Regions from separate parts of the Oceanobacillus sp. FSL W7-1309 genome, predicted to be linked through region 1. Evidence: a T-box and tRNA genes for the amino acid it is inferred to sense, from the RefSeq annotation. Region 1 holds a T-box; the other holds one or more tRNA genes.
The links. The T-box of region 1 lies ahead of tyrS (tyrosine--tRNA ligase). A T-box ahead of a tRNA ligase gene usually reads a tRNA of that ligase, here a tRNA-Tyr.

Region 1 (14,659 bases):
AAAATAAGCTATACAAGTAAGATATATTTTTCATATGAGTAGGCAGGAATTCTATCATATTTGTCGAAATTGTTAAAGGAAAGGGTTATACTATAAGGGCAAAGGAATGAAGTGGCAAGCCGCTATGGAATAGAAGGTTTTGTGCTTTATTGTACTTATTCAGCGCGTTTCTTCGCTCATACATAGGTTTACCCTTCATAATTTGGGGTATTATTTTAAAAAGTGTATGATTGTATTAATAAAGAAATGCTCTTATTAGAACCAACACAATAGCAATACTACACGAAAAAGGAGCTGATTTTAGAAATGGAAGTTATATTATATATTGCCGCACTTCTTGCAGTTATCGCATTTATCGTGCTGGTAGTATATGTAGTTATCACATTAAAAGCAACAAAAGAAACGCTAAACAACGTATCAAATACAATGCAAGGACTAGAAAAACAAATACAAGGTGTTACAACGGAAACAACGCAGCTTTTGAATAAAACTAATCGTTTAGCTGACGATATCAATCATAAATCTGCAAAGTTAGATGGTCTATTTGAAGGTGCTAGTGGTATTGGTGATACAGTCAAAGATTTCAACCAAACATTGCGACAACTTTCCAATACAGTTTCCCGATATTCTAAAGAAGATCAGGAAAAGGCTGCACAAGCAGTGAAATGGGGAGCTTCCATATTGGAATATTGGAATAAAAGAAAAAGAAAATAATTAACTCTAGGAGGAATAAGGATGCCAGAAAACAATATTAATACGAAAGATTTTATTATCGGATCATTAGTAGGGGCAATTATTGGTGGATCAACAGCATTGCTGTTTGCCCCAAAATCAGGAAGAGAGTTAAGAAGTGATATTAACCAAGGTGCAACACAAGTTAAGGATCGTGCCAGCGGATTCAAGGATGCAGCCCAAGAAAAAGGAATGGAATTGAAAGATAAAGCATTCGCTACAAGTGCTGACCTGACTAAGAAAGCTGTTGATACGACATCACAACTTACTAAAAATGTTGCACAAAAGTCTCAGGAATTAAGAGAGAATGTTGCTCAAAAATCACAAGAATTAAAAGAAAATGCTTCTCAAAAAGCGAATGAAGTGAAAAAAGATGCTGCAGAAAAGGCTGAGGAAGTAAAAGCAGATGCCGAGCAGAAGGCAGAAGAAGTAAAGGCAGATGCATCGAGCAAAAAAGAAGAGGTTAAAAAAACTGCAAAAGCAGCAACAAAATAAGATAAAAAGGCTGTCACAAAAAAGTGACAGCCTTTTTAAAACCTTTTTTATTTAGTCTTCCCAGCGAATCTCTAGCTTATCTCCAGTGATAATTTTCTCATCAAACGAGGTGGGGAGATTATTCTTCAACAATTTAAACTTTCCGTTTGCCTTGGTTAAATCGATGTGTACATAACGAAAAACATCCTGAAAAATGAATGGCTCTATTTTTCTTTCTTTCAGCGTAAGTACATCGTGTGGCTGAATAGGGTCCTCTATACTTAATAAATCCTCATCTCGCTTGATTCTAACAAGAGGTTGTGTCAATATAACCTTTTCATCATTAAACGTGACAGTGACCTTATTTAAAGCTTTTTTATCAAGCTGCTGTAACAGATCATGGACGGTCGGTTGCTTTGCTAGTATGACTTCTATTCGATCATTTTGTTTTAAGGTGTCATCTAACGCTGATTCTTCATTGTTGACCAAAATTCTAGTTGTCCCAGTAGTTAGCGTGATAGAATGGTTATTGAGTCGTATTGTAAATGGTTTTGTAGTGATACTCGGAACCAAATTTCGCTCTTGTAAAAATGCACGGATTGTTCTTGTTTGTTTCCAGGTGACTTTGTCGCCATCTTTTATACTATAATTTGAGTTTTTAATACTGCCATTTACATAAAAATCTGTTTGCAGCTTATAAGGCTTTTTGTTATAGAAGATAGTCATAGATGGAGCTTCACCTATAAGTTCCTTTAAGGTCGTCTGTACTGGCTTTCCATCGGCACCAGCAACAAATTCAATATCATCTCCATCTATAATTAAGTCATCAACGTGGGCGGCGTTATTGTTTAAATAGATTTGCGGTGCTTTGCCAAAGCTGCCAGGTAGTGTTATTTCTTTACCATTTACAGTAACAATAGAGGCTAACCCTGGTTTTCCATAAAGCTTATTCAATTTGATCCCAGCTTGAATCAAGCAATCGCCAATAGTAAGTTGCTTCATCTCAAATAGTCGAATGACTTGCTTGTTCACTGTTACACTCACATAGTGCACAGGATTTTGTCTGGCGGCAATTGCAATACCAATTGGCGTAACAAAGTCAGGACCCGTTGGGACACCTTCATGACGTAAATTTTGGATTGCGTCGCTTCCACGAATAGCAACCCGATTATGCGGAAGATCCATTTTATCTGCAAGATTTGTTGTTAAGTTTGGTGTTAAGCTTCCTCCACCAACAAGCATGATTGCACGCGGAGCTTTTGCATTTAACTGAAGAATTTCAGTAGCTATTGCTTCAGCCAGACGCTCGACAGATGCTGCAATATCTTTGGCAAGTGTCTCATAGGTGATGACAGATTCAAAACCTAGTATATCTGCAACCGTGTATTCCCCGTTATTCACGATTGCTCGTTTCGTTTCCTCAGCCTTAGGAAAATCAAGTAAGTAATGATCACTTATCGCTTCAGTCACTTCATCACCAGCGATAGGTACCATTCCATAGGCTACAACAGTACCTCTATCCGTGATTGCAATATCACTCGTTCCTGCACCAATATCAACAAGCGCTACATTCAGTCTGCGCATCGACTCGGGTATTAACACATGGATCGCTGCTATTGGCTCTAGTGTTAGAGCCTCCATATCCAGATCTGCACGTCGAAGGGCCGCTAGCAATGATTCGACAACTATTTTAGGAAGAAACGTAGCAATTATTTCAACTGTAGCTTCTTCACCGCTCTGGTCAATGAGCGAGCCGATTTGTTCTTGATCTAACTTATAATTTAGAACAGAATACCCAACACAGTAATAGTTATTGTAATCATTATTTTTATCTTTTTTCGCTAGTGTTTGCTGTGCGTGTTGAACAGCAGTGAGCTCTAAATGCTTGATAACATCTAAATCTGTAATTGGGTGATGATGCAATGAAATGGAAGCACTTGCTTCCACTGTTTTTAATGATCTTCCGGCTGCGGCAACACAGGTTTTGGTAAACGGGCTACCTGCTCTTTCTTCAAGTTTTTCTTTGACCTCTTGAATGACTTGAGCAACCGCTACTACATTATGTATTTGTCCATCACGCATTGAGCGTTCTGTATGTTCTTTCATATAATAATCAATAACTTTGAATTTGTTATCGAGACTCTCCAATATAATGCCAGTAACGGAACGAGTGCCAATATCGAGGGCAAAAATAGGTTCTCCCATCGCTTAAACTCCTTCCTTTTAATAGTATGATAGTTTTTTACAATCTTATCCGTCCGGTGTCATGCCAGGCAGTTGTGCTTCTTAGTGCCTGATCTCAGTCTCTCCAAAACGGGTCTCAAAAAAGAGAATAGTAAAAAGATATCTATTATATTATAAACTTATTGGTGACAAATAAAAGAATTTTAGCTATAATTGTCTCTAATTATTAAAAAATGACTTCAGGGGGACTGGAAATGAGTAATGAAATGGAACAGCTTAGAGTTCAGATGGATGATGTGAATTTAGAAATTTTGGAATTAATAAACCGTCGTGCAGAGATTGTTCAGCAAATCGGTCAGTTGAAAACAAAGCAAAGTATCAAACGATTTGATCCAGTACGTGAAAGAGAAATGTTGGATAAAATTAAGGATAACAATAATGGTCCTTTTCAAAATTCAACACTGGAGCATATTTTTAAAGAAATTTTTAAAGCGAGTTTGGAATTGCAGGAAGATGATCATAGTAAAGCATTACTCGTTTCTCGAAAAAAGAAACCTGAAAATACAGTGATTGACATTAAAGGTGCTAAAGTAGGAAATGGTAACACTAGCTATGTTTTTGGACCGTGTGCAGTTGAAAGCTATGAGCAGGTGGCTGCAGTTGCGGAATCTGTAAAAAGTAAAGGACTTAAATTACTGCGTGGGGGAGCGTTTAAGCCTAGAACTTCACCTTACGATTTCCAAGGACTTGGCGTAGAAGGACTCCAAATTTTAAAACGAGTTGCTGATGAATATGATTTAGCGGTAATTAGTGAGATTGTAAACCCAGCACATATTGAAGAAGCTGTTGATTACATTGATGTGATTCAAATTGGTGCAAGAAACATGCAAAACTTTGAATTATTGAAGGCCGCAGGGGATACAAATAAACCAGTACTATTAAAACGTGGTTTATCGGCAACGATTTCTGAATTCATCAATGCAGCAGAGTACATTATTTCCCGTGGTAATGGGAATATTATTTTATGTGAACGTGGTATCCGAACATACGAAAAAGCAACACGTAACACATTAGATATTTCAGCAGTTCCAATTTTGAAACAAGAAACACATCTTCCGGTAATGGTTGATGTTACACATTCGACAGGAAGACGTGACTTACTACTACCGACTGCGAAGGCAGCACTTGCAATTGGAGCTGATGGTGTTATGGCTGAAGTACATCCAGATCCTGCGGTGGCGTTATCCGACTCTGCACAGCAAATGGACATTCCAACATTCGATATATTCTTTGAAGAGCTTAAAGGTATCGAAAATCGATTGAAATAGATAATAGTAGAAGAAAGGCTGCAATTATGCAGCCTTTCTTTTTTTTTGGAGGAGGTAATGAAAATCCTCCTTTCGTTATAATAATGAGTGCCATTAACATTGTCGACTATCACTGACGCTTATATAATGATATGCTTATGAAGCCGTATGATCGTATAGCATTTTGGGAAATTCATTTTCATAACTTTCACTTCAGTAAGTAATAAAAGTATGCTAGTATTGTTTTTTGTTAAAACTAATAGTGGATGAACTCGCATTTGTGTACATTTTAGGACAATTTCTTGGTTTTTAAGATTTTTTTTGTAATTTTTTTCATCCTAGAGTATTATATAAAGAATAGAAGTCGATTTGTAATATTAGGAGGTAGACTTTAGATGAACATAACGATATATGATGTAGCTCGTGAGGCGAATGTTTCAATGGCTACAGTGTCTCGTGTTGTTAACGGAAACCCGAATGTAAAACCAACAACACGTAAAAAAGTATTAGCAACGATTGAACGATTAGGCTATCGTCCAAATGCAGTGGCTAGAGGATTGGCAAGTAAAAAAACAACTACTGTAGGAGCGATTATTCCAGATATCTCGAATATCTTCTTTTCCGAACTTGCCCGAGGAATTGAAGACATTGCAACGATGTATAAATATAATATTATTTTGAGTAGTTCGGATCAGAACAAAGATAAAGAACTGCAACTCATCAATACGATGCTAGAAAAACAAGTGGACGGAATTTTATTTATGGGAGGCAGCATCGACGAGGATCATATCCAACAATTCAAAACGTCTTCTGTACCAGTTGTACTTGCAGCTACGTATGATCCCGCAGATCAGATTCCTTCAGTAAATATCGATTATGAACTCGCGGCATATGAAGCGACTAAACATTTGATCGATAAAGGACACAAACACCCTGCATTAGTTGCAAGTAATTTAGATTTTGGTGTTAATACATTAAAATATAATGGATACGTTCGTGCGCTCAAGGAAGCTTCTATTGAAATTAATGAAGAATTCATTTACAGAGGCGTTTATGCTTATCAAACGGGATTAGATGCAGTAGAATATTTCGCAAACTTGGATGAAAAACCGACTGCTATATTTGTAACTTATGATGAGCTTGCACTAGGTGTTATTCATGGAGCACAGGACAGGGGATTAGATGTACCAAATGATCTCGAAGTATTTGGCTTTGATAACACAAGACTTGCAACAATGGTGCGACCTACATTGACTACAGTTGTACAACCAACCTATGATATTGGTGCAGTAGCAATGCGTCTGCTTACAAAATATATGAATAAAGAAGAAGTAGAAGATAATAATGTTGTATTACCACATCGACTTGAATTAAGAAACTCAACATTAGAAAAATAATACCGATATAAATAGTAAATTAGATAGATGTTCAAAATGTTACCAACCAATTTGAAGAGCTTATGCTGCGGAAATAGGTAACCTTTTGAACTCTTCTTGTTTTAGTAAAGTAACATAGGGAGCTAAATGAATATGAGAAAACGCGATTTCCTAACTCCAATTGGTATTACTCTAGGTTTTATTATGCTTATGTTAGCAATTATGACGAATAGTGGTACGGAGGGGGTTGCATCGTTTGCTGACATACCTTCCGTATTTATTGTACTCGGTGGCTTAGTTGCTTCCATGCTGGTCACATTCAAAATGGACCAAATTAAATTAACAGGTAAGATCATGAAGGAGGCATTTCATAAAAATGATATGCAGCTTCCTGAACTAATTAAACTATTCGTGCGTCTTTCAGAGCGGGCGAGAAGGGAAGGCATTCTCGCATTGGAAAATGAGCTCGAGGAAGTTGAAGACCCATTTATTAAAAAGGGTATACTGCTTGCGGTAGATGGTATTGATCCAGAGGTTGTTACTGATATTATGAATGCTGAAATTACAGCTTTGGAAGACCGACATTACAAAGGGAGAGTACTTTTTGAAAAGGCAGGGGATTATGCACCTGCATGGGGAATGATTGGAACATTAATCGGTCTTGTTCTCATGCTGAATACGTTAGAGGATCCTGGAACGTTAGGTCCGAGTATGGCAGTAGCGCTCCTTACGACCCTTTATGGAACTGTACTGGCTAATCTGTTTTTCCATCCTATGGCTAGCAAGCTTGAAGCAAAGACAGAGGAAGAGGTTTTTACAAAGCAAATTATTATTGAAGGTATTATTGGTGTTCAATCGGGACAAAATCCGCGAATTTTAGAAGAGAAGCTTAGTGCCTTTCTTTCAAATGAAGCAAAAGAAAGAAAAGATGTTGGGCGTAACGAAAGCTTCGTTGGAGAGCGTATAAATGAAGCGTAAAGAATTGAAAAACAGAATCTGATATCGATTCACGAGGCAAGAAGCTGTCTATAATGGACAGCTTCTTGCCTTACTTATAGGAATCTAATTTTCGATGTCTACCGAATTGGTTTCGTATACTTTAATAGACTTTTTAATAATTGTTCATTTTTCTCTGAGATCTCAGCCTTTCTAGGAATCTCTGGAATAGCTTCTTCACTATCATGCCAGTTGGCTGGTAGCCTGACAGGAGATTCGTTTTGCCACTTCTCTATCCATTGAACTGGAATAGCTCCTGCTGCTGGTTTGCCATGCTTCATCACATTCCATATTTGTGCCCAGGCACGCGGAACAACACGCCACATATCATACCCTCCACCACCAATTGCAATCCATTTTCCATTACAGTACTCGTGTGCCAATTCATGTGCCACGAACGGTATTCGATCATAAATTGCCATTGTGCCACAAAGGTGTGTTAAAGGATCAAAACAATGCGCATCAGCCCCATTCTGGGTCACAATGACATCCGGCTTGAAAAATGCTGCAATTTCTCTTACTGCAGTTTCATAGACATGCAGAAAGGATTCATCCTGTGTAAAGGCATCAATTGGAAGGTTAAAGGAATACCCATGCCCTTCCTTAATACCACGCTCATTCACATTTCCTGTTCCAGGGAAAAGGTATCTTCCTGTTTCATGAATCGAGAAGGTACATACATTTGGATCATCATAGAACGCCCATTGTACGCCATCACCATGGTGGGCATCGGTATCAATATATAACACTCTTAATTTGTATTTTTCACGAATATATTTGATTGCAACTGCACTATCGTTGTAAATGCAAAATCCAGAAGCCTTTCGCTCAAAACCATGATGTAACCCACCTCCAAGATTAAGCACATGATCTTTGTTGCCGCTAATCACTTCATCAACAGCGGTTAATGTACCGCCAACTAAAAAGCTACTTGCCTCATGCATATTTTTAAAAATCGGTGTGTCTTCCGTTCCTAAACCATACTCCTGTCCTGCTTTTTCGTTTAACCCGCCTCGCCCAGCTCGTTTCACCGCATCGATATAATCATAATCATGAAATAGTGCAAGCTCTTCATCCGTTGCCATCCTTGCAGGAATAATATCCTGATTTGTTAAAGCACCACTCAATTCCAATAATTCCTTCGCTAATTGCACCCTTTTGTGGTTAAAGGGGTGATCTTTATGAAAATGATAGGTAAGATAATCATTGGAAAAGACAAAGGCCGAATTGTTTCGCATTATGTCAGCCCAAGCCCATCGTTTGGCCACAGCAATTCATAGCCAGCATTGCGCAAGTCTTGGATAATAGGCATTGGATTCATTGTCTGGATACGGAATACGAGAACTTTATAATCTAAATCACTTTTATACGGATAAACTAAGACCGAGGCAATATTCGTTTTTCTTTTTCCGAAAATAGCTGTAACTTCAGGCAGAATTCCAGGTCTGTCAGGAACCTTTACTTCAATTAAGGAACTTTGAACATGGGTGCCTGTTAATTGGATCAATGTATAAAGCATGTCTTTTTCTGTAACAACCCCAACTAAACGATTATTACGGACAACTGGAAGACAAGCAATTTCTTTATCATAAAAAATCGAAGCAATTTCTTCGACAAAATCCATTGGATGAATCGTAATCACGGGATGACTCATAATTGTTTGGATTTCATTTTGCAATTCACTGTTATCTGCATCTTTAATAAATGTTGATGGACTAGCATCACGTACATCGCGGTCGGAAACAATTCCAATCACCTGGTTAGCATCATCCACGATGGTAATATGACGGATGCGATGCTTTTCCAGTAGCTCTAATGCGTTTGAAATTGTTGCTCCAGGCTTGAGTGTTACGACTTCCTTTTTCATAACCTCTTCAACATGCATATTATAAACCTTCTCTCATGTCCCGATATTTATTTCGTGCTAAAAAGCGAAGTTTATCGAATTGTTGAATGGACTCCTCGTGAACATTTTTCCCGATTCGAACCATTAAACAGTTTGCTGGGTGAGAAATTATTTCAGGATCGTCTGTCGGTGCAGGAAGCAATCCGCCTGCAGCCATCATTTTCTCCATGATTTTGCGGTAATTCCAAATGCTTAATTTCGTTCCTTCTAAATCCCAGTGCCAATAATATTCAGTAGAGATAATGATATAGTTTTCCATATACTCGTCCATCATGGAAACCTTTAAAAGGTTTGAGGCAACCCTCTCCCCGCGATACGCAGGAATCATTTCAATTGCACCTAATTCTATCAAATCTTCCATATTAAACGTTGACCATCTTTCAAGGGGATCGGGATGTAAGTATGTGACATAGCCGACAATTGTATCTGTTGTTCTGGCAACTATAATTCTTCCCTCTGGAAATTCAGCTATCTCAAGGAGGGCTTCGAATTGTTTTGCTGCAGGCCGGAAAGCGGTCAGTTGTTCATGGAAATAGTACTGGCTTAACTCGGTTGCAGATAATGGTCCTTCAATAATGATGGTTCCTTGAGCGGTCTCGTAAGAAATACTGTGAAAAGTCTTTACATGCTCCATTTGTTCACCACCTGTATTTAATCCGCTTTCATACATCTATTATACAGCATTTCAATTACTATTTTTAGTATTTTGTGAAAGTTTATCGAAAAGAATAGGCTGGCATTTAGAGGCATAGTAGGGGAGGTGGAGTGATAAAAAAAGAGAGAGCTAAAAAGCTCCCTCAAAAATATATCATCCATTAATCATCATCTGATTTGTTTTTATTATTGCTGTCATTTTTTTTATCTTTATTATCCGTTGCTTTTTCATCCTTGTTATCATCGTCTTTATCCTTATTGGATGTATTATCATCCTTTGGTTTGTCACCAACCGTAAATTCAGACGATGCTTTGGATTCATTTCCAGAGTAGTCGATTGCTTTTATCGTATATACAGCATTTTCATCGCCAATATTATATTCGGTTTGACTGGAGTTGCCGACCAGTTTAAAATCTCCGCCGGATGAGTTTGCGCGATAAATACGGTAACCAACAATATCGTTATTATCAGGCTTACTCCAAGTTAGCTTATTACCTGACTTTTTAACTGATGTTGGTGCCCCAGGTGCTTTGCCATCATCTTCGATCGAGCTCCCCGCAGACCCACTAGGAATGCCAATTTTCCTCCACTTCTCTCCATCCTCACCTCTAGGGTACAGGACAGAAAGATCACTGAGTTTATCAAATCCATTTCGTTTTAACCATTCAGGATTAAAGGTAACTCCATTGCCATTCGTAAATTCACTAGGTGTATTGGAACCAGCTTTTACTGATTTTCCATCGACAAGCACTTGGTTTCCAGAAATAAGACTATCATCCTTTTCGGTAGGTACGAATTTTTCATTAAATAAATCAGTTTTTACTAATCCAGCTTTTTCACATAATTCCGATGGAAGCATTCCGGAAATAGAACAGTAGCTACGCTCGACGATTCCACCAGGACGTTCGAATTTATCCTTCGGTGCAACAAGCTCTGGTTTGATATCTGATGCTGCATTAATAAATTCGGACCAAAGCTTCATATTACGCTGGCTATAGTTAAGTGGATAGCTTGGATCATAAACGGATGCTGGAGTCTTATACCCAATCCAAGTACCAAAGGTAACGTTAGGGTTGATGGCAACAAACCAGGCATCCTTATAATCGTTCGATGTTCCGGTTTTACCTGCCCAATCAACTCCACCATGTTTTAATTGTGAGTTCAGGTATGCCCCGGTACCTGATGTAATGACATCGCGCATCATATCAAGTGTTAAATAACTTGTTTGAGGCGTAAACACTTCTACCGGATCGGATTTATGTTCATATAGGATATCTCCATCTTTTGATACGATTTTTTCGATCATATAACCGTCCGAAAAATTACCGTTATTACCAAGTGTACTAAATGCATTGATATTTTCTTCTACGGTTACACCTCGATCCATTCCTCCTAAGGAAAGGGAAGGTTGGACGTAATCACCGGATGTTAATGTAGTGATCCCCATTTTCTCTAAATATTCTTTAGCAGGATTGTCCTGAATTATTTTCATATACGTATCCACTGCTGGGATGTTGTAAGAACCAGCTAATGCTCTCCGTGCAGAAACCATTCCATAGCTGGCGTTACCATAGTTGCTTACTTCATACGGTGCGCCTCCAGGGTTTGGGAATGTTCTTGGGTAATCCGCTATCGGAGTTCCAGGTTGGACGGCACCTTTTTCAAGTGCTGGTGCATAATCCAGTATAGGCTTGATCGTACTTCCGTTCGAACGGACTGCACGAGTAGCATAGTTATAATGATTATCTAAGCTTGGAGCACGATTACCAAAGAAGCTAATAATTCTGCCTGAATTGTTTTCAATCATCATTCCGGCAGCCTGTACTTCCTCTGTCCAGCTCGTTGTTTCACCCGTTTCATCATCCGTTACTGTAAACGTATGATCGCGCCCATAGTGCTCATAATTTTTACCGATTTCCTGGAAAGCATCGTAAATTTCTTTGTCAATTGTGGAATGAATTTCATAACCGTTATTTCTTAGCGCACGTGATGCAAGCTCTTCATATTCCTTGTTTAAAGCTTCATTTTTATTAAGATCCCCTGATGTATACCCATCTTCTTCAGCGAGAATTTTTTTAATGAGCTTGGTCGCTCTTTCCTCAATTTCAAAGGTTAATACTGGATATGTTTCCCTTGGAGATGGACTTTTTTCAGAGAAATCTGCGACAATATCATATTCTAATGCTTCTTCGTATTCTTCCTTTGTAATGTACTCCATATCATACATGCGATTAAGTACTGTTTTCATTCGGTTTATTCCTGGTTGGATACCTGCTTCATCCTTTAGACCACCACTATTGACAAACGGTGTGTAGGATGAAGGGCTTTGGGGTAGTCCAGCGAGATATGCGGCCTGAGGAAGATTAACTTCATCAGCATCAATACCAAAAATCCCCTTTGAAGCTGTTTGAACACCAGCAATATTTCTGCCTGAAGCATCCCTGCCATACGGCACAATGTTTAAGTAGGCTTCCAGAATCTCCTCTTTTTCAAAAAATCTTTCTAAGCGCAGCGCGAGCAACATTTCAACTGCTTTTCTTTCAAAAGAAACCTCATCAGTAAGAATTTGGTTTTTAATCAATTGCTGTGTTAATGTACTCCCACCAGTTTGGATAGAAGAATTGGTAACTTCCTGAACCATTGCACGAAGAATTGCCTTTGGTACAATTCCTTTATGCTCATTAAAATATTCATCTTCTGTAGCAATAACGGCCTGCGTTAAAATTGGTGAAATATTCTCTAATGTTGTTTCTTCACGATGTATATCGGAGTTTATATCACCAAAGTAAACATCATCAGCAAAGTATAGTTTCGATGTTTCTGAGTAATCATAAATATCCTGAGCCATCGTCTCATAGCTACGAATTGGTTCATCCTTTACAAGCGATGCGAAATAGCCCGCTCCAACAGCTCCTGCAAAAATAAATCCAATAAAACCTATAACAAGAACGAATAAAATAACATTCCACACCACATCGTAGGTAACGCGTGATGAACGCTGGATTTTCCCTGTTTTCCATAGGGTCGACAGCTTCTTCTTATATTCGAGCATTTTTTCTTTAAATTCCATTTGTGAACCCCCTAAATTTCATATTTATTATAGCATATGAGTGTTTTTTGTTGTATCGTATTTAGAAATTAAATATTGCAATTGCATTACAGATGTGTTATGAATGTATATAATACATATTGCATGTTCAAGAACAAGGATAAATATGAATTTCTCAATTCTATTTAGCTGCTTGTTGAGCATCTTTTGATATGATGTGATGAAAGATCGCAGTAGCTTAGCAAATCCCTATTAAAGAGAGCTGGCGGAAGGTGCAAGCCAGTATACATTTGCAAGTGAATTACAATCTGGAGCATTTCTTTCGGTAGGAGCAGTGCATCTTTTAAAGAAGGATAAAAAGGCCCAACGAAGAAATTCGAAGTGTCATTTTACCTGACTTTGTACTTCTATACGGAAAGAACGGTGGAGACATCGTTAACAATCCCAAGTGGCTATTTTTTTAGCAACAAGGGTGGTACCGCGTGTTCAGCTCGTCCCTTTTTTTAGGGGCGAGTTTTTTGGTTTGCAGATAAGAAAGTGTGAAACTGCCTTATCTGCATAAGTGAACTAAGGTATTTGCTAAAAGGATTGCAAATGCCAGGTTTTTTAATAAAAAAGTAATGGAGTGTGGAGAATGGACATTTTACAAGATCTTGAAAACCGAGGGCTGGTCCATCAAGTAACGGACCGAGAAGGGCTAGAAAAGCATTTGAAAGAAAACCAAATTACATTATACTGTGGCTTTGACCCAACAGCCGATAGTCTGCATATTGGCCATTTAGTGCCATTAACCATGTTAAAAAGATTCCAACAAGCTGGACATAAGCCGATTGCGCTTGTAGGTGGAGGAACAGGAATGATTGGCGATCCAAGCGGAAGATCCAGTGAACGTTCCTTGAACACGAGCGAGGTTGTCCACGGGTTTACAGAGAAAATCAGAGAGCAAATTAGCAAACTGGTTGATACTGATCAAGGTGATAATCCGGTACAGTCAAGAAATAACCATGACTGGCTTGGCAATATGACAATTATTGATTTTCTGCGGGATGCAGGAAAACATTTTGGAATCAACTACATGCTTGCAAAGGAATCTGTTTCTGCCCGAATTGAACAAGGAATTACATTTACCGAATTCAGCTATATGATTTTGCAGTCGCTTGACTACCTTAAATTGTACGAACAGGAAAATTGTACTTTACAAATTGGCGGTAGTGACCAATGGGGAAATATCACTGCAGGGATGGAACTTATCCGCCGTTCCAGAGAAGATGAAGACGAACAAATAAAAGTATTCGGACTAACAGTACCACTCATTACAAAAGCAGATGGTACAAAATTCGGCAAAACAGCTGGAAACGCGGTATGGTTAGACCCAGAAAAAACGACACCATATGAATTTTACCAGTTCTGGATTAATACAGATGATCGTGATGTTGCTAAATTCTTACGTTATTTCACATTTTTACCTGAGGAAGAAATTGCAGTCCTTGAGCAAGAAGTAGAACAGCATCCGGAAAATCGTGTTGCTCAAAAACGTCTTGCAGAAGAAATGACAAGATCGATTCATGGCGAAGCAGCGCTGAATCAGGCCATTAAGATATCAGCAGCATTATTTAGCGGTGACTTGAAGGAGTTATCCGCAAGTGATATTGAGCAAGGCTTTAAGGATGTACCAACATACGAAGCGGAAAAAGAGGATATTAACTTGGTGGACCTATTAGTGCAAGCTTCCATTTCTTCATCGAAACGCCAAGCAAGAGAAGATATTGGCAATGGAGCTGTATCTATTAATGGCGAACGACAACAAGATGTTAATTATGTGGTAACAGCGGCTGATCGTATTGAAGACCAGTTTACAATCATTCGCCGTGGAAAGAAGAAATATTTTCTTGTGCAATTTTAAAGAGAACGAATACTTGGCACGGATGTAATGACATTCGTGCCTTATTTAATTTAGCTGCTTTAATATTCGAAAAAATC
Region 2 (14,659 bases), on a different contig from region 1:
ACCAGTAGTACCTTCGATTGAGCATTTGCGAGAAAGGCGCTTTTCACACCAGGGATAGCTCCATGGTTAAGCTGTTTAACTAATTGCTCATTAACTCCAGCTTGAATTGCTAACATGACAGGTGCATAAATAAGACCTCTTAATGCTTCTAATGCTTCATATCCTTGAATTTGACTTCCACCAGAATAGTTAAATGCTTCTATCTTTTCGATCAAATCTGCTTTCCCTGCGATTAGACCTACACCTTCTGGCCCTAATAACTTAAACAGAGAAAAGGTAGATAAATCAGCTCCGATTTGTGCTCCAATCTGACCAACTTTCATCGCAGCATAGTTATCATCCGTAATAATAGTCAGAGATGGCTCAACCGATTGAATAACTTCAATTATTTCGGCAAAATCATAATGATCATTTATTTGCTGACGCGTGTGTTGGATCAGTACCCCTTTTAGATCAGGATGTGCAGCAATCCCTGCTTTGATTTCCTCATGTTTATGGAAATCAACTGCAATCGGAATTATCCCCATTGATTCTAAGGTTGTTTTACTAGTTGGATAGATAGGAGCGTCATGCACTAAAATCTTATCATTCGGTTTTAAGAAACTCATAAAACCATAGCGTAATGCACCGGTTCCAGCTCCACGTACTAGTTTCGCCCGCTCAACACCAAAGAACGCTGCTAATACTTCCTCTACCTTTTTGGTATAAGTCGGTTTATTCAAGCCCTTTACCACACCCAAATCACCAAGTGAAAGTATCTCATCACCTCTAAAGTGCTTTGTAATCACATCGATTAATAAAAATTGTCTTTGCTGTGCTTCCTCTAAGGAAATACTTTTTAGTGGGCTTGTTTGCATTAAAATCACCTTAGCCTTTCATAAACGTGATTGGATTTTTTACCAGCAATTTATCAATGGAAGCTTCTGTAATTCCAGAACGTTCCAGCATCGGAATAAATGCATCTAATAAATATGCATAGCCAAGTCCACCTTGATACTCTAAATGTGACTTTCTTGTTATATCCATTGATAAAACGACTTGATCCATGTAGCCTCTTTCTTGTATTTCCTTTAATATATCTGCTCGCACTTGATCCGGCATATAATTCTCTTTGCCGATTGTATCAAATTCAACATATGCTCCTTCTCGCAACATGTGGAGAATATAGTCTCTATCCCCGGTTAAATCGACATGTCCGATAATAACTCTGCTTAAATCAATCCCATTTTCTTTGAAAAATGCTACCTGTTCATGACCTAGTGTTCCTAAAGTCGTATGCGTTGTAATCGGCTTTCCTGTTTCTTTATGTGCAATAACAACCGCTTCAAATACCTTTTTTTCTGTCTCCGTCCATTTATGATGGCTCGTGCCAATTTCTCCAATGATTTCAGCCTTTACAGACGTTCCTTTTATACCCTCATTTATGTCTTTAATCATTCTTAACGCAAGCTCTTCCCTTGTTTCCCTGAATACTTGAATCGGATAAAACTTCTCCTGGTAAAAGCCAGTTGAAGAAATTATATTTATACCACTTTCTTCGGCTACTTTTTGGACATAGGGAATATTTCTCCCCATTCCAAAGTTAGTGACATCAATAATATTACGAACACCTTTATCATATAGCTTCGTATATTCTCGAACTGTCTCCGAAAATACATCCAGCTGACAATCTTCATTATTTTTAATTTCCGATAGATCAATCGTTGTATGCTCGTGCATATAGGTAATTCCATCTACTAACAACTGGATCACTCTCCCTTAAGTGGGACAGGGGATAGATTCCTGATTTCTCTGTTCCTGTCTGCACATTGTTAATACCGTGGAATTTTATCCCCTGACTCAACTTGCTTTTGAATTTCTAAAATGCTTTTTATTTCAACAGTCCCCCACTTTTCAGCAATTTCTTGCTCTCTATCACCATCGATTATAATAACTGCTTCTGATGTTTCTTCTGCTATTTTCTTGGCTTCCGGCAATTGGAAATCTATTGCTTTAAAAGATTTTGTTATTCGTTTGTCATCTATACTCCAGATAGCAGCATCTAATTGCTTCGAATCTAGCATATCTAAAAGTTGCATATAATTAATATGCACATACTCTACGTCCAGCCCCTTGAATTCATTGAACGTTAATTCTTTCTGGTCAGGTGAATCCATATCGACTCCTACTCGCATTCCATTTCGAATCGAATTTTCATGTTGATCAGCCAAAAAGATTTTATGTGCTGATACATAGCTATTAATGCCAAATTCCTTCATGATTTTTAAGTTGGGATAATTCGATAAGCTATTAACTGCTGTCATTTTCGAAACAATTGAAAAATCACTTCGCTTTGTGCGGATAGATTCAATACGGTTTAAACCTCCACGCATGTAAGATAAATTAATTCTTTTGCCAGATAATTCAAAGGCTTCCACCATGCCAGTGGCGAGCCCTTCATATTTTCTTGAATATGGCAGCGGCATGGAACCAATCAATGGTGCTATACCAGCGATTTCCTGCAATAGCTCTATATCTTTATCTACTAGATATGTTCCTAGATGCCCTCTTGCCTCCAGTCGAATTGCTTTTAATTCTTCTAATAAACCTAGCGCAATTTGTACGGTTCCTCTACCGATGGATAACTTCACACTATAGTCAGTAACTCTAGGAATCTTATTACCAATCTCCACGTCTAATAATTCTTTTGCAATATTTTTGGCCGTTAACCCATTTTTTGAATATAACTTTTCCCACATATCATTACCTCAAATCAATATACTATTTTTTGTATATTATAATTATAAGCGTTTACAACAGGTAAATCAATGGGTTTATCGAATTAAAAAGTTACTATATTAAAATAACTTCCCTGGATTTAATCTGGTATTTGGATCAATCGCATTTTTAATTTTACGCATCAAATCCAATTCTACAGGATTACGCATTTTTTCTAGATAAGGTTTCTTTATAATGCCTATCCCATGTTCAGCTGAAGGTAATCCACCCAACTCATTAACTTTTTTATAAAGATCTTCTAATAGAGCTTGTCTCCTTACCTGCCATGTTGCTTCATCTAAACCTTCCTTCATTAAAACAGTATGGATATTTCCATCCCCTGCATGCCCAAAATTGATTACTTTCAAGTCATACTTTGCTTGTAATTCTTTTGTATAATCAATCATCTCACTAAATCTATTAATCGGCACAACTTCATCTAACATTTCATATTCTGTAAACTGCATAAGCGCAATCAGTATATTATCTCGAAGTAACCAAGCCTTTTCCTCTTCTTCTTGGGTAAGTAAAGGAATAATTTCTGCTGCTTGACCTTTTAAAATATTATTCACAGTATTAATCTTGCGAAATACAGTCTCCTGTTCATTACTATCAATTGTCATTAAGACATATGCTTCGCCCTTTTGACTTTGTAATAAAACCTTTGTATATTTTTCACTATATTCAATCGTTCCTCTTTCAAATAATTCTAATGCTGTTGGCTCGATGCCATTTTGAAGAATAGTTAATACACCATTTGTCGCATCTTTTAATGTATGAAAAGCCAATAGAACCGATTCTTTATATTTTGGCAGCGGTAACACTTTTAATTTGATTTTCGTTGTTATTCCTAATGTCCCCTCTGAACCTATAAATAAGTTCTTCAAATCGTATCCAGAACTGCTTTTTATGTTTAAACTTCCCAGTGTAACCTTTTCTCCTTCTGGCAAGACAACTTCCAATTCACGAACATAGTCTTTCGTTGTACCATATTTTACTGCTCGCATACCGCCTGCGTTTGTGGCAATATTACCTCCAATAGTAGAGTTTTTTGAGCCCGGATCTGGTGGGTAAAAATAACCTCTATTTTCAACAAATGCTTGAATTTCATTTAACTGCACTCCTGGTTCCACAGTTAATGTCATCGTCTCTTCATCTAATGCTAGAATGCGATTCATTTGATGAACATCAATAATTAATTCTCCTCCGTTTATTGGAACTTGAGAGCCTGCTACACCTGTACCAGCTCCACGAGCAATAATGGGGATATTTTCTTTATTAGCAAACTTGACTAAATCGATTACTTCTTGTGTTGTATTGGGAAGCGCAACCGCATGTACAGTAGCAACTTGTTTATAAGAGAAATCCGTTTTGTATACATCAGGAACTTCCGTTTCTAGGAATAGACGTTCTTTATCGGTTATGATATCTTGCAATTGCATTTAGATCCTCCTCTTCTTTCTATAGATTTTTAGATTAATTTCTTAGATTACAATATACTAAATTTCGTATATTTATATTGTAAACGTTTTAGTTTTATTTTGCAAATAGAAGAAACGTAGACTAGCAAGTGTCAAAGCAGTCTACTCCCCCTACAAAAAGAATAGAAATAGCTCATCTTAAACAACAGCAGGATAGCTATTTCCTTCTATATATATCAATTTACGATTATCCACTCAAATTCAGATCGTAGTAACATTATTATCCTGGTGGATTTGATTTAACTTCGAAATCTTTGAAATAGAATCCGGTTGATTTTTACCAAGGTCAATGATGAAAGATTCAATTAAAGCAATCGTAGAAATAATACTATACCGATTTTTACTTTGACCTACGATTAAATGCGTATCACAATATTGTATAATTGGACAGGTTTCTATATCAGTGATTAGAGCGATGGAAACATCTTTCTTTTGACGACAGTATTTTATAAAATCAATAGTCTGCTTAGCATAAGGTGATAGCGCGATTACAACTATCGTATCGTTTTTATGAAAATTCAAGGAATCATCGTATAAGAAATCAGGATTCCAACTCAGTTGTGCTAAATTATCAAGTATTCCCCGCAGCATCATTTCAAAATAAAGTGCAATCGACTTTGAAGTTCTCATCCCTAAGAAACAAACTTTATTCGATTGTAGAAGCAGATTTAGAAATTTATTGTATTCCTCTACATCCAATTCTCTTAGCATTGATTCTATATCCTGTATACTGCTATTCCCCACTTTAACCAAGGAATTCTCTGCTTCATCCATTTCCTCTAAAGACTTCTGCAGGTGCCACCATGTATTTTTTCGATCATTGAAAACATGTTTAATCACATCTTTTTTGAAATCCGGATATTTTTTATAACCCACCTTTTCAATCAACCTTAAAATGGTTGTTGTACCTACTTGGCTTTTTATTGACAATTCATTAATTGTCATTGTTGAAATTTCACCTATATTTTCAATCATATATTTACAAAGCTTTTGTTGTTGCCTTGGCAAGTCATATTGAATTGCTATTAGCTGATCTTTTATGTTTGAATCCATAATTATCACCCCTATTAATCTATTATATATAATATAACTTTACCTGATACCCATAAAAATTAAAAGGAAAAAAAATTCCTATCATACTAAAAAAGGTTTATTTTTTCCTGAGATAATGATATAGTATTAACAACTTAATGAAAGGGGTTACAATATGGAGTTTAGTGTTTGGGATATCTTAGTTGATTTAGGTATCATTTCTACGTTATTGCTGATTGGAGCATTTTTGAGGGCAAAAGTAGGGATATTTCAACGATCTTTTATGCCAGCTAGTATTATTGCTGGAATCCTAGGACTTATTCTAGGAAAAAGTGGATTTAATATATTACCATTTTCGGATTTTATTGATAGTTATCCATCCATATTAATTGCAATTGTATTTGCTGCCCTCCCTTTATCTACCCCGAAATTTAAGTGGTCGGATATGTTTGATAAAGTTGGAAGATTATGGTCCTATTCGCAAATTATTATGCTATTCATGTGGGGCGGTGGATTACTATTTGCGCTGATATTATTGGTACCACTATTTGATGTTCATAATGGCTTTGGTTTATTACTAGCAGCAGGATTTGTCGGCGGCCATGGTACCGCAGCAGCATTAGGAGGAGCTTTTCAAAGCCAGGGTTGGGAAGAAGCCACTTCCCTTGCAATGACCTCAGCAACTATAGGAGCAATTATTGCAATCGGCGTTGGACTACTATTAATTAAGTCAAATGCCAACAAAGGAAACACAAATTATATTAGCAGTTTTGACAAGCTCCCGGATGAATTAAAGTCGGGCTTATTACCAAAAAATAAGCGTGATTCATTAGGTGAAAATACTGTTTCCAGTATATTAATCGACCCTTTTGCATTCCATTTGATACTGGTACTATTCGCAACCATGATTGGGTATTATTTAAGCCAATTCGGAGAATCTTTATATGCAAATCTATCTATCCCTGCATTCTCACTTGCCTTTTTAGTGGGACTAATATTAAAGAATCTTATGCAATTGGTAAAAGCAGACGAATATATTGATAACAGGATAATGAATAGTATTGGTGGAACTGCTACTGACTTGCTTGTCGCTTTTGGAATAGCATCTATTAATTTAACAGTTATTGTTGAAAATATGATTCCATTTAGTATTCTCATCGTCTTTGGAATTATCATTAGCTATTTCTTCTATAGAATTCTATCGAAAAACTATTTCCAGGAAAACTGGTTTGAAAAAGGTATCTTTACATTTGGATGGATTACAGGTGCTGTTGCAACTGCAATTGCTTTATTGAGAATTGTTGATCCAAAGTTTAAAAGCAATACATTAGATGAATTTGGTCTCGCATATATTCCAATAGCTCCAGTCGAAATAGCAATTATTACATTTTCACCGTTGTTTATATTAAATGGACAACATTGGCTTCTTACAGTAATTACTATTGGTCTCGGATTCGTGATATTGCTGGTTTCTTACTATAAAAAATGGTTCAGATTTAATTTAAAGGGGAGAGCATAATGAGTCAAAAAGTTGAATTTTTATATCTACAAGAAGAGGATCTAATTGAAGCTGGTGTTTTAAATATGAAAGAATGTGTGGATACGATTGAATCCATGTTTCATTTGATTGGTAAGGGCGACTATATGATGGGAGGCCCCAATAGAAATGATCATGGGTTAATGCTCTGGTTTAATAAAGAAGAGCCATTTGAAAACATGCCTAAAGCTGGTCCAGATAGAAGATTCATGTCACTTATTTCCTATCTCGGAGGAGATTTCAATGTAATTGGTAATAAATGGTATGGTTCTAATATTGAAAATCTCAATAATGGACTACCACGCTCTGTTCATACATTTACGCTTAATGATAAAGATACTGGTGCACCACTTGCGATTATGGCAGGGAATCTGATTAGTTCGATGAGAACCGGCGCAGTTCCTGGAGTTGTGTCCAAGTATCTAGCCAAAAAAGATGCAAAAGTAATAGGTGCTGTAGGTGGAGGAGCCATTAACCAGTCTTGTATTGAAGCAATCATTACTTCAATTGATAGCATTGAAAAGGTGGTACTCTTTGATATTAACCTCGAAAAAGGAAAACAAATTGCAAGTAAACTTGAGCAATTATTCAATATACCAATTGAAGTCGTCGACGATCTAGACCGATGTATAAAACAATCCGATATTGTGACAGTTGCCACATCAGGGAAAATAAAACCACAAATAAAAGCAGAAAGCATGAAGCCCGGATCGCTCATTATCCTTACAGGAGCAGCTGATTTATCAGATGGAGTCTATGCAAACGCTAGAATAGTGTCAGATTTATGGTCGATGCATGAAAAATGGCTAGAAGATGGATTAGCGCATCCTGATGGACTCTCGAGTATCCGCGACTGGACCATGTCAGGTCAATTACTAGAATTAATCCATAATGGTGAATTTGATAGCAGCACTGTTGACGATATCGGTGACATTATTACCGGAAGAAAAACAGGGCGAAAATCAGATGATGAAGTTATTATCTGTATGACCGGGGGACTTCCTACAGAAGATGTTGCATGGGCATATAAAGTATACCAAAATGCTTTAAAGAAAAATGTTGGTACCGTACTACCATTATGGGAAAGCTCGTACTTAACAAAATAAAAAATAAGTATAAAATATTTTCTATTAACCTATATAAAAGAAGCCGATTCTAGATAATCGGCTTCTTTTTATAACATATGGTTAAGAATGTTCGACTTTCAACTAGAAACCGTCCATACCATTGCGTCAATATTACTTAGTTAATATGAATGTGATAGCTATCTAACTACAAACAACTCATCTGAAAATAAGTCCAATAACTCTCTCGCACTATACACTACCTTATCTGGTTTAACAGTACCCTCCGGCATATCTCGCTTTCGATGGTTCATCCACACAGCATGCCAGCCCACTTGTTTTGCACCAACAATATCATTTGCAAACGAGTCCCCAATATAAATCGTTCTATTCTTGTCCAACCCAAGTTTATGCTCAAGAACTTCGAACGCTTCTTTGGATGGCTTGGCGTGACCAATGGCACTTGAAATAAACATATTTTCTTTAGAGATCCACCTATCTAACCTTAATTGTTTAATTTTCATCGATTGATGCCCTTCTGCTCCATTTGTTAAGACAGCAACTTGCTTATTATTGGCTATGAGAATATCCATCAGTTCCATAACTTCATCAAATAACGCTATCTTTCGCTGTTCAGCTACATAGGCTTCTTGAAAATCTATTGCTTGTTGCTCCGTCATTTCAATACCAATCTCCGTACATGCATCCTTAATCCGGCGGATATGCATTTCCTGAACGGTTAGTTTCCCTGCTACTTGATCGTCAAATAATGCATCGCTGTATTTGCGACTTATGATATAAAAATTATTTAATTCCTCATCTGTAAAAGGTACATCAATCATTTTCTTACATGTATTTTTAAATGATGCTGCTTGATCGTACAATGTATCATCTACATCAAAAATAATCGTATCCATGCTATCGACCTCCATTACTTACTATCATACTATATTATAAAAGACAGGAGAAGCGCTGGATATATTCCATTATTGATCAAATGTAACGCAATAGTTCGGTTAAACTAAAATAGGCTTCTTCACTATTTTATTCGGGCATCAACACAGACTCGGGACATATGCATAAAATGTGACTGAATGAATTCAAAGAAGGAGCATGATACATGATGCATCGAAATTGGAATTACCAAAATCTATATAACCAGCCTCAACACCACTGGCAAAATCAAGGATGGAATGACCAAATAAATTACAACCAATCCCCACAGTTTCAACGTCAAATCACTATTCAAGAAGCAATAGATATTGCACTTGCACAAGTACCTGGTCAAGCTGTTAAGGCAGAATTAGACACAAAACAAGGTGTAAGGGTTTATGAGGTGGATGTTATAACTGCCCAAGGAGTAAAATATGAAATAGCAATAAATATGAATACTGGAGAAATAGTTGAAATAGAGTTAGATTAATCGGTGGGATGAGGAATGGAGTTATGCTCTTTTCCTCATTTTATATGTAATTGTGTATGAATTACTTCAATCAGTTTGGAAAAGATTTAAAAGTAGTGGACCTACATAATTGTGGAGTGATATTTCATTATATAGTTAAGGGGATAACAGAATTTAAACCTATGATAAAAAAACAAACCAAAATCCTTATCACTTGGTGAACCAAATACTGGCGGAGAAGGAGGGATTTGAACCCTCGCGTCGCTTACACGACCTACACCCTTAGCAGGGGCGCCTCTTCAGCCTCTTGAGTACTTCCCCAAATGGCTCCACAGGTAGGATTCGAACCTACGACCGATCGGTTAACAGCCGATTGCTCTACCACTGAGCTACTGTGGAATAGTTTATACGCGCCCTAGAGGATTCGAACCTCTGACCCACAGCTTAGAAGGCTGTTGCTCTATCCTACTGAGCTAAGGGCGCAAATGTAAAAGTATATAATAACATACAATTGTATGGAATTTAATCCAATGTAAGAATATATAGGAATGGGCCTGAGTGGACTCGAACCACCGACCTCACGCTTATCAGGCGTGCGCTCTAACCAGCTGAGCTACAGGCCCAAAGAAAAGGTAATTGGAGCGGGTGAAGGGAATCGAACCCTCATCATCAGCTTGGAAGGCTGAGGTTTTACCACTAAACTACACCCGCATTGTAATATATAATATGGTGGAGGGAGTAGGACTCGAACCTACGAACCCGATGGGAGCGGATTTACAGTCCGCCGCGTTTGGCCAACTTCGCTATCCCTCCACATTATAATGGTGGCTCGGGACGGAATCGAACCGCCGACACACGGATTTTCAGTCCGTTGCTCTACCGACTGAGCTACCGAGCCAATTATTTAATTAACTATTTATGTATGGAGGAGGTAGAGGGATTCGAACCCCCGCGCGGTTTGACCCGCCTGTCGGTTTTCAAGACCGATCCCTTCAGCCAGACTTGGGTATACCTCCACATTACGGTGAACTTATAATGGACCCTGCAGGATTCGAACCTGCGACCGATCGGTTATGAGCCGATAGCTCTAACCAACTGAGCTAAGGGTCCTAATATTTTCTTCATAATATAATGGGGCGACCGGTGGGGATTGAACCCACGTATGCCGGAGCCACAATCCGGTGCGTTAACCACTTCGCCACGACCGCCATTATACAATTATTTAATTTTGAATGGTAGCGGCGGAGGGGATCGAACCCACGACCTCACGGGTATGAACCGTACGCTCTCGCCAGCTGAGCTACGCCGCCAATATTCAAATGGAGCCTAGCGGGATCGAACCGCTGACCTCCTGCGTGCAAGGCAGGCGCTCTCCCAGCTGAGCTAAGGCCCCATGTAGAAAGATAATCGGGAAAACAAGGTTCAAACTGCAATACCTTGGTCCTGAACCAAGGGCTCTACCAAGCTAAAGTTCCCGGAATAACGCGCCCGAGAGGAGTCGAACCCCTAACCTCTTGATCCGTAGTCAAACGCTCTATCCAATTGAGCTACGGGCGCCTATAGTGCTGAGTAAGAAAATTGAAACGGCAAGATAATGCTCTACCGCTGAATTACTTATACGCTTGACAAGTAATAAAATGCGGGTGAAGGGACTTGAACCCCCACGTCCGAAGACACTAGATCCTAAGTCTAGCGCGTCTGCCAATTCCGCCACACCCGCATATGAGATGAGCCATGAAGGATTCGAACCTTCGACCCTTTGATTAAAAGTCAAATGCTCTACCAACTGAGCTAATGGCTCCTACTGTAATAAATGGTGCCGGCCAGAGGACTTGAACCCCCAACCTACTGATTACAAGTCAGTTGCTCTACCAATTGAGCTAGGCCGGCATCTGGCGGTCCGGACGGGACTCGAACCCGCGACCTCCTGCGTGACAGGCAGGCATTCTAACCAACTGAACTACCGGACCAATAATAATAATATATGTTAAAACTAGCGGATACATTTATCCAGTATTTCTAGCTTTAGCTTATTTCAAGTTAATTTAATTTTATATTTTTGGTTGCGGGGGCAGGATTTGAACCTACGACCTTTGGGTTATGAGCCCAACGAGCTACCAGACTGCTCCACCCCGCGGTATGAAATAAAGTATTAAGATGAAATATGGTGGAGGATGCAGGGCTCGAACCTGCGACCCCCTGCTTGTAAGGCAGGTGCTCTCCCAGCTGAGCTAATCCTCCATATTGGTGACCCGTACGGGATTCGAACCCGTGTTACCGCCGTGAAAGGGCGGTGTCTTAACCGCTTGACCAACGGGCCAGGTAAATTTTCCCAAGTATAAACAAAGAAATAATTTCACAGGTAGATTTCAAAAGTTAAACTTCGAATCCACGATCAATCGACAAATAGTCGTTGTGCTACCATTTAGGTACTGTGAAATAATCTTTTGCCTGGCGGCGTCCTACTCTTGCAGGGGCAAAGCCCCAACTACCATCGGCGCTGAAGAACTTAACTTCTGTGTTCGGCAAGGGAACAGGTGTGACCTCTTCGCTATTGCTACCAGACCTATTTTTTTTAGGTTTATACCTTAAAAACTAAATAAGAGTAAACAAGACATCAAATAAAGAATTTAGTTAAGTCCTCGATCGATTAGTATCCGTAAGCTCCACGTGTCACCACGCTTCCACACCGAACCTATCAACCTCATCGTCTCTGAGGGATCTTACTCACTCGAAGTGATGGGAAGTCTCATCTTGAGGGGGGCTTCATGCTTAGATGCTTTCAGCACTTATCCTTTCCACACGTAGCTACCCAGCGATGCTCCTGGCGGAACAACTGGTACACCAGCGGTGTGTCCATCCCGGTCCTCTCGTACTAAGGACAGCTCCTCTCAAACTTCCAACGCCCACGACGGATAGGGACCGAACTGTCTCACGACGTTCTGAACCCAGCTCGCGTACCGCTTTAATGGGCGAACAGCCCAACCCTTGGGACCGACTACAGCCCCAGGATGCGATGAGCCGACATCGAGGTGCCAAACCTCCCCGTCGATGTGAACTCTTGGGGGAGATAAGCCTGTTATCCCCGGGGTAGCTTTTATCCGTTGAGCGATGGCCCTTCCATGCGGAACCACCGGATCACTAAGCCCGACTTTCGTCCCTGCTCGACTTGTAGGTCTCGCAGTCAAGCTCCCTTGTGCCTTTACACTCTACGAATGATTTCCAACCATTCTGAGGGAACCTTTGGGCGCCTCCGTTACCTTTTGGGAGGCGACCGCCCCAGTCAAACTGCCCGCCTGACACTGTCTCCGAACCGGATCACGGTCCTGGGTTAGAATGTCCATACAGCCAGGGTGGTATCCCACGGATGCCTCCACCGAAGCTAGCGCTCCGGTTTCCAAGGCTCCCACCTATCCTGTACAAGCTGCACAGACATTCAATATCAGGCTACAGTAAAGCTCCACGGGGTCTTTCCGTCCTGTCGCGGGTAATGCGCATCTTCACGCATAGTATAATTTCACCGGGTCTCTCGTTGAGACAGTGCCCAAGTCGTTGCACCTTTCGTGCGGGTCGGAACTTACCCGACAAGGAATTTCGCTACCTTAGGACCGTTATAGTTACGGCCGCCGTTTACTGGGGCTTCGGTTCAAAGCTTCGCCTTGCGGCTAACATTTCCCCTTAACCTTCCAGCACCGGGCAGGTGTCAGCCCCTATACTTCGCCTTTCGGCTTCGCAGAGACCTGTGTTTTTGCTAAACAGTCGCTTGGGCCTATTCACTGCGGCTCCATGTAAATGAAGCACCCCTTCTCCCGAAGTTACGGGGTCATTTTGCCGAGTTCCTTAACGAGAGTTCTCCCGCTCACCTTAGGATTCTCTCCTCGCCTACCTGTGTCGGTTTGCGGTACGGGCACCTATGATCTAACTAGAGGCTTTTCTTGGCAGTGTGAAATCCGGAACTTCGGTACTAAATTTCCCTCCCCATCACAGCTTGAAATTGCCAGACGGATTTGCCTATCTGACTTTCTCACTGCTTGGGCGCACATATCCATCAGTGCGCATTCCTTATCCTACTGCGTCCCCCCATCGCTCAAACAATCATGAGGTGGTACAGGAATATCTACCTGTTGTCCATCGCCTACGCCTTTCGGCCTCGGCTTAGGTCCCGACTAACCCTGAGAGGACGAGCCTTCCTCAGGAAACCTTAGGCATTCGGTGAAAGAGATTCTCACTCTTTTTTCGCTACTCATACCGGCATTCTCACTTCTAAGCGCTCCACCAGTCCTCACGGTCTGACTTCACAGCACTTAGAACGCTCTCCTACCATTGTTCGTAAGAACAATCCGCAGCTTCGGTGATACGTTTAGCCCCGGTACATTTTCGGCGCAGAGTCACTCGACCAGTGAGCTATTACGCACTCTTTAAATGATGGCTGCTTCTAAGCCAACATCCTGGTTGTCTGGGCAACTCCACATCCTTTTCCACTTAACGTATACTTTGGGACCTTAGCTGGCGGTCTGGGCTGTTTCCCTTTCGACTATGAACCTTATCACCCATAGTCTGACTCCCAAGTAAAAGTAACTGGCATTCGGAGTTTGACTGAATTCGGTAACCCGGTGAGGGCCCCTAGTCCAATCAGTGCTCTACCTCCAGTACTCTATTTCTTGAGGCTAGCCCTAAAGCTATTTCGGAGAGAACCAGCTATCTCCGTGTTCGATTGGCATTTCACCCCTACCCACACCTCATCCCCGCATTTTTCAACATACGTGGGTTCGGGCCTCCAGTCAGTGTTACCTGACCTTCACCCTGGACATGGGTAGATCACACGGTTTCGGGTCTACGACCGCATACTCATTCGCCCTATTCAGACTCGCTTTCGCTGCGGCTCCGTGTCTTCCACTTAACCTTGCATACGATCGTAACTCGCCGGTCCATTCTACAAAAGGTACGCCGTTACCCATTAACGGGCTTCGACTACTTGTAGGCACACGGTTTCAGGTTCTATTTCACTCCCCTTCCGGGGTGCTTTTCACCTTTCCCTCACGGTACTGGTTCACTATCGGTCACTAGAGAGTATTTAGCCTTGGGAGATGGTCCTCCCGGATTCCGACGGAATTCCACGTGTTCCGCCGTACTCAGGATACACTCCGGAGGGAATTCTTTTTCAACTACAGGGCTGTTACCTTCTGTGGCTGACCTTTCCAGGTCGATTCATTTAAAGAATTCCTTGGTAACTCCGAGTGGAGTGTCCTACAACCCCAGAAAGCAAGCTTTCTGGTTTGGGCTCTTTCCGTTTCGCTCGCCGCTACTCAGGAAATCGATTTTTCTTTCTCTTCCTCCGGGTACTGAGATGTTTCAGTTCCCCGGGTCTACCTCATGCACCCTATGT

Region 2: it has a tRNA-Tyr gene. The T-box ahead of tyrS (tyrosine--tRNA ligase) is inferred to sense a tRNA for this amino acid. The anticodon was not compared.

The regions. Positions count from the first base shown of each region.
Region 1 covers NZ_JBBOBX010000002.1:1,109,316-1,123,974, reverse strand. Annotated here, with positions in the region: gene NST46_RS18265 (DUF948 domain-containing protein) at 307-714, shown strand; gene NST46_RS18260 (YtxH domain-containing protein) at 736-1,227, shown strand; gene NST46_RS18255 (cell division protein FtsA) at 1,279-3,411, opposite strand; gene NST46_RS18250 (bifunctional 3-deoxy-7-phosphoheptulonate synthase/chorismate mutase) at 3,645-4,718, shown strand; gene ccpA (catabolite control protein A) at 5,093-6,094, shown strand; gene motP (flagellar motor protein MotP) at 6,227-7,051, shown strand; gene NST46_RS18235 (acetoin utilization protein AcuC) at 7,150-8,307, opposite strand; gene NST46_RS18230 (acetoin utilization AcuB family protein) at 8,307-8,954, opposite strand; gene NST46_RS18225 (GNAT family N-acetyltransferase) at 8,956-9,609, opposite strand; gene NST46_RS18220 (transglycosylase domain-containing protein) at 9,791-12,700, opposite strand; T-box leader at 12,891-13,181, shown strand; gene tyrS (tyrosine--tRNA ligase) at 13,314-14,582, shown strand.
Region 2 covers NZ_JBBOBX010000001.1:407,271-421,929, forward strand. Annotated here, with positions in the region: gene NST46_RS01825 (aminotransferase class V-fold PLP-dependent enzyme) at 1-857, opposite strand, end outside; gene NST46_RS01830 (phosphotriesterase family protein) at 868-1,752, opposite strand; gene yhfZ (GntR family transcriptional regulator YhfZ) at 1,812-2,738, opposite strand; gene NST46_RS01840 (FAD-binding oxidoreductase) at 2,838-4,199, opposite strand; gene NST46_RS01845 (MurR/RpiR family transcriptional regulator) at 4,440-5,291, opposite strand; gene NST46_RS01850 (sodium/glutamate symporter) at 5,446-6,789, shown strand; gene NST46_RS01855 (tyramine oxidase subunit B) at 6,789-7,913, shown strand; gene NST46_RS01860 (HAD family hydrolase) at 8,072-8,788, opposite strand; gene NST46_RS01865 (PepSY domain-containing protein) at 8,992-9,294, shown strand; tRNA gene NST46_RS01870 (tRNA-Ser) at 9,504-9,594, opposite strand; tRNA gene NST46_RS01875 (tRNA-Asn) at 9,598-9,672, opposite strand; tRNA gene NST46_RS01880 (tRNA-Arg) at 9,683-9,756, opposite strand; tRNA gene NST46_RS01885 (tRNA-Ile) at 9,823-9,896, opposite strand; tRNA gene NST46_RS01890 (tRNA-Gly) at 9,911-9,984, opposite strand; tRNA gene NST46_RS01895 (tRNA-Tyr) at 10,001-10,086, opposite strand; tRNA gene NST46_RS01900 (tRNA-Phe) at 10,096-10,171, opposite strand; tRNA gene NST46_RS01905 (tRNA-Ser) at 10,197-10,289, opposite strand; tRNA gene NST46_RS01910 (tRNA-Ile) at 10,310-10,383, opposite strand; tRNA gene NST46_RS01915 (tRNA-His) at 10,406-10,481, opposite strand; tRNA gene NST46_RS01920 (tRNA-Met) at 10,507-10,583, opposite strand; tRNA gene NST46_RS01925 (tRNA-Ala) at 10,594-10,666, opposite strand; tRNA gene NST46_RS01930 (tRNA-Arg) at 10,757-10,830, opposite strand; tRNA gene NST46_RS01935 (tRNA-Leu) at 10,912-10,993, opposite strand; tRNA gene NST46_RS01940 (tRNA-Lys) at 11,002-11,074, opposite strand; tRNA gene NST46_RS01945 (tRNA-Thr) at 11,088-11,163, opposite strand; tRNA gene NST46_RS01950 (tRNA-Asp) at 11,167-11,243, opposite strand; tRNA gene NST46_RS01955 (tRNA-Met) at 11,334-11,410, opposite strand; tRNA gene NST46_RS01960 (tRNA-Val) at 11,439-11,514, opposite strand; tRNA gene NST46_RS01965 (tRNA-Glu) at 11,519-11,593, opposite strand; rRNA gene rrf (5S ribosomal RNA) at 11,723-11,838, opposite strand; rRNA gene NST46_RS01975 (23S ribosomal RNA) at 11,904-14,659, opposite strand, start outside.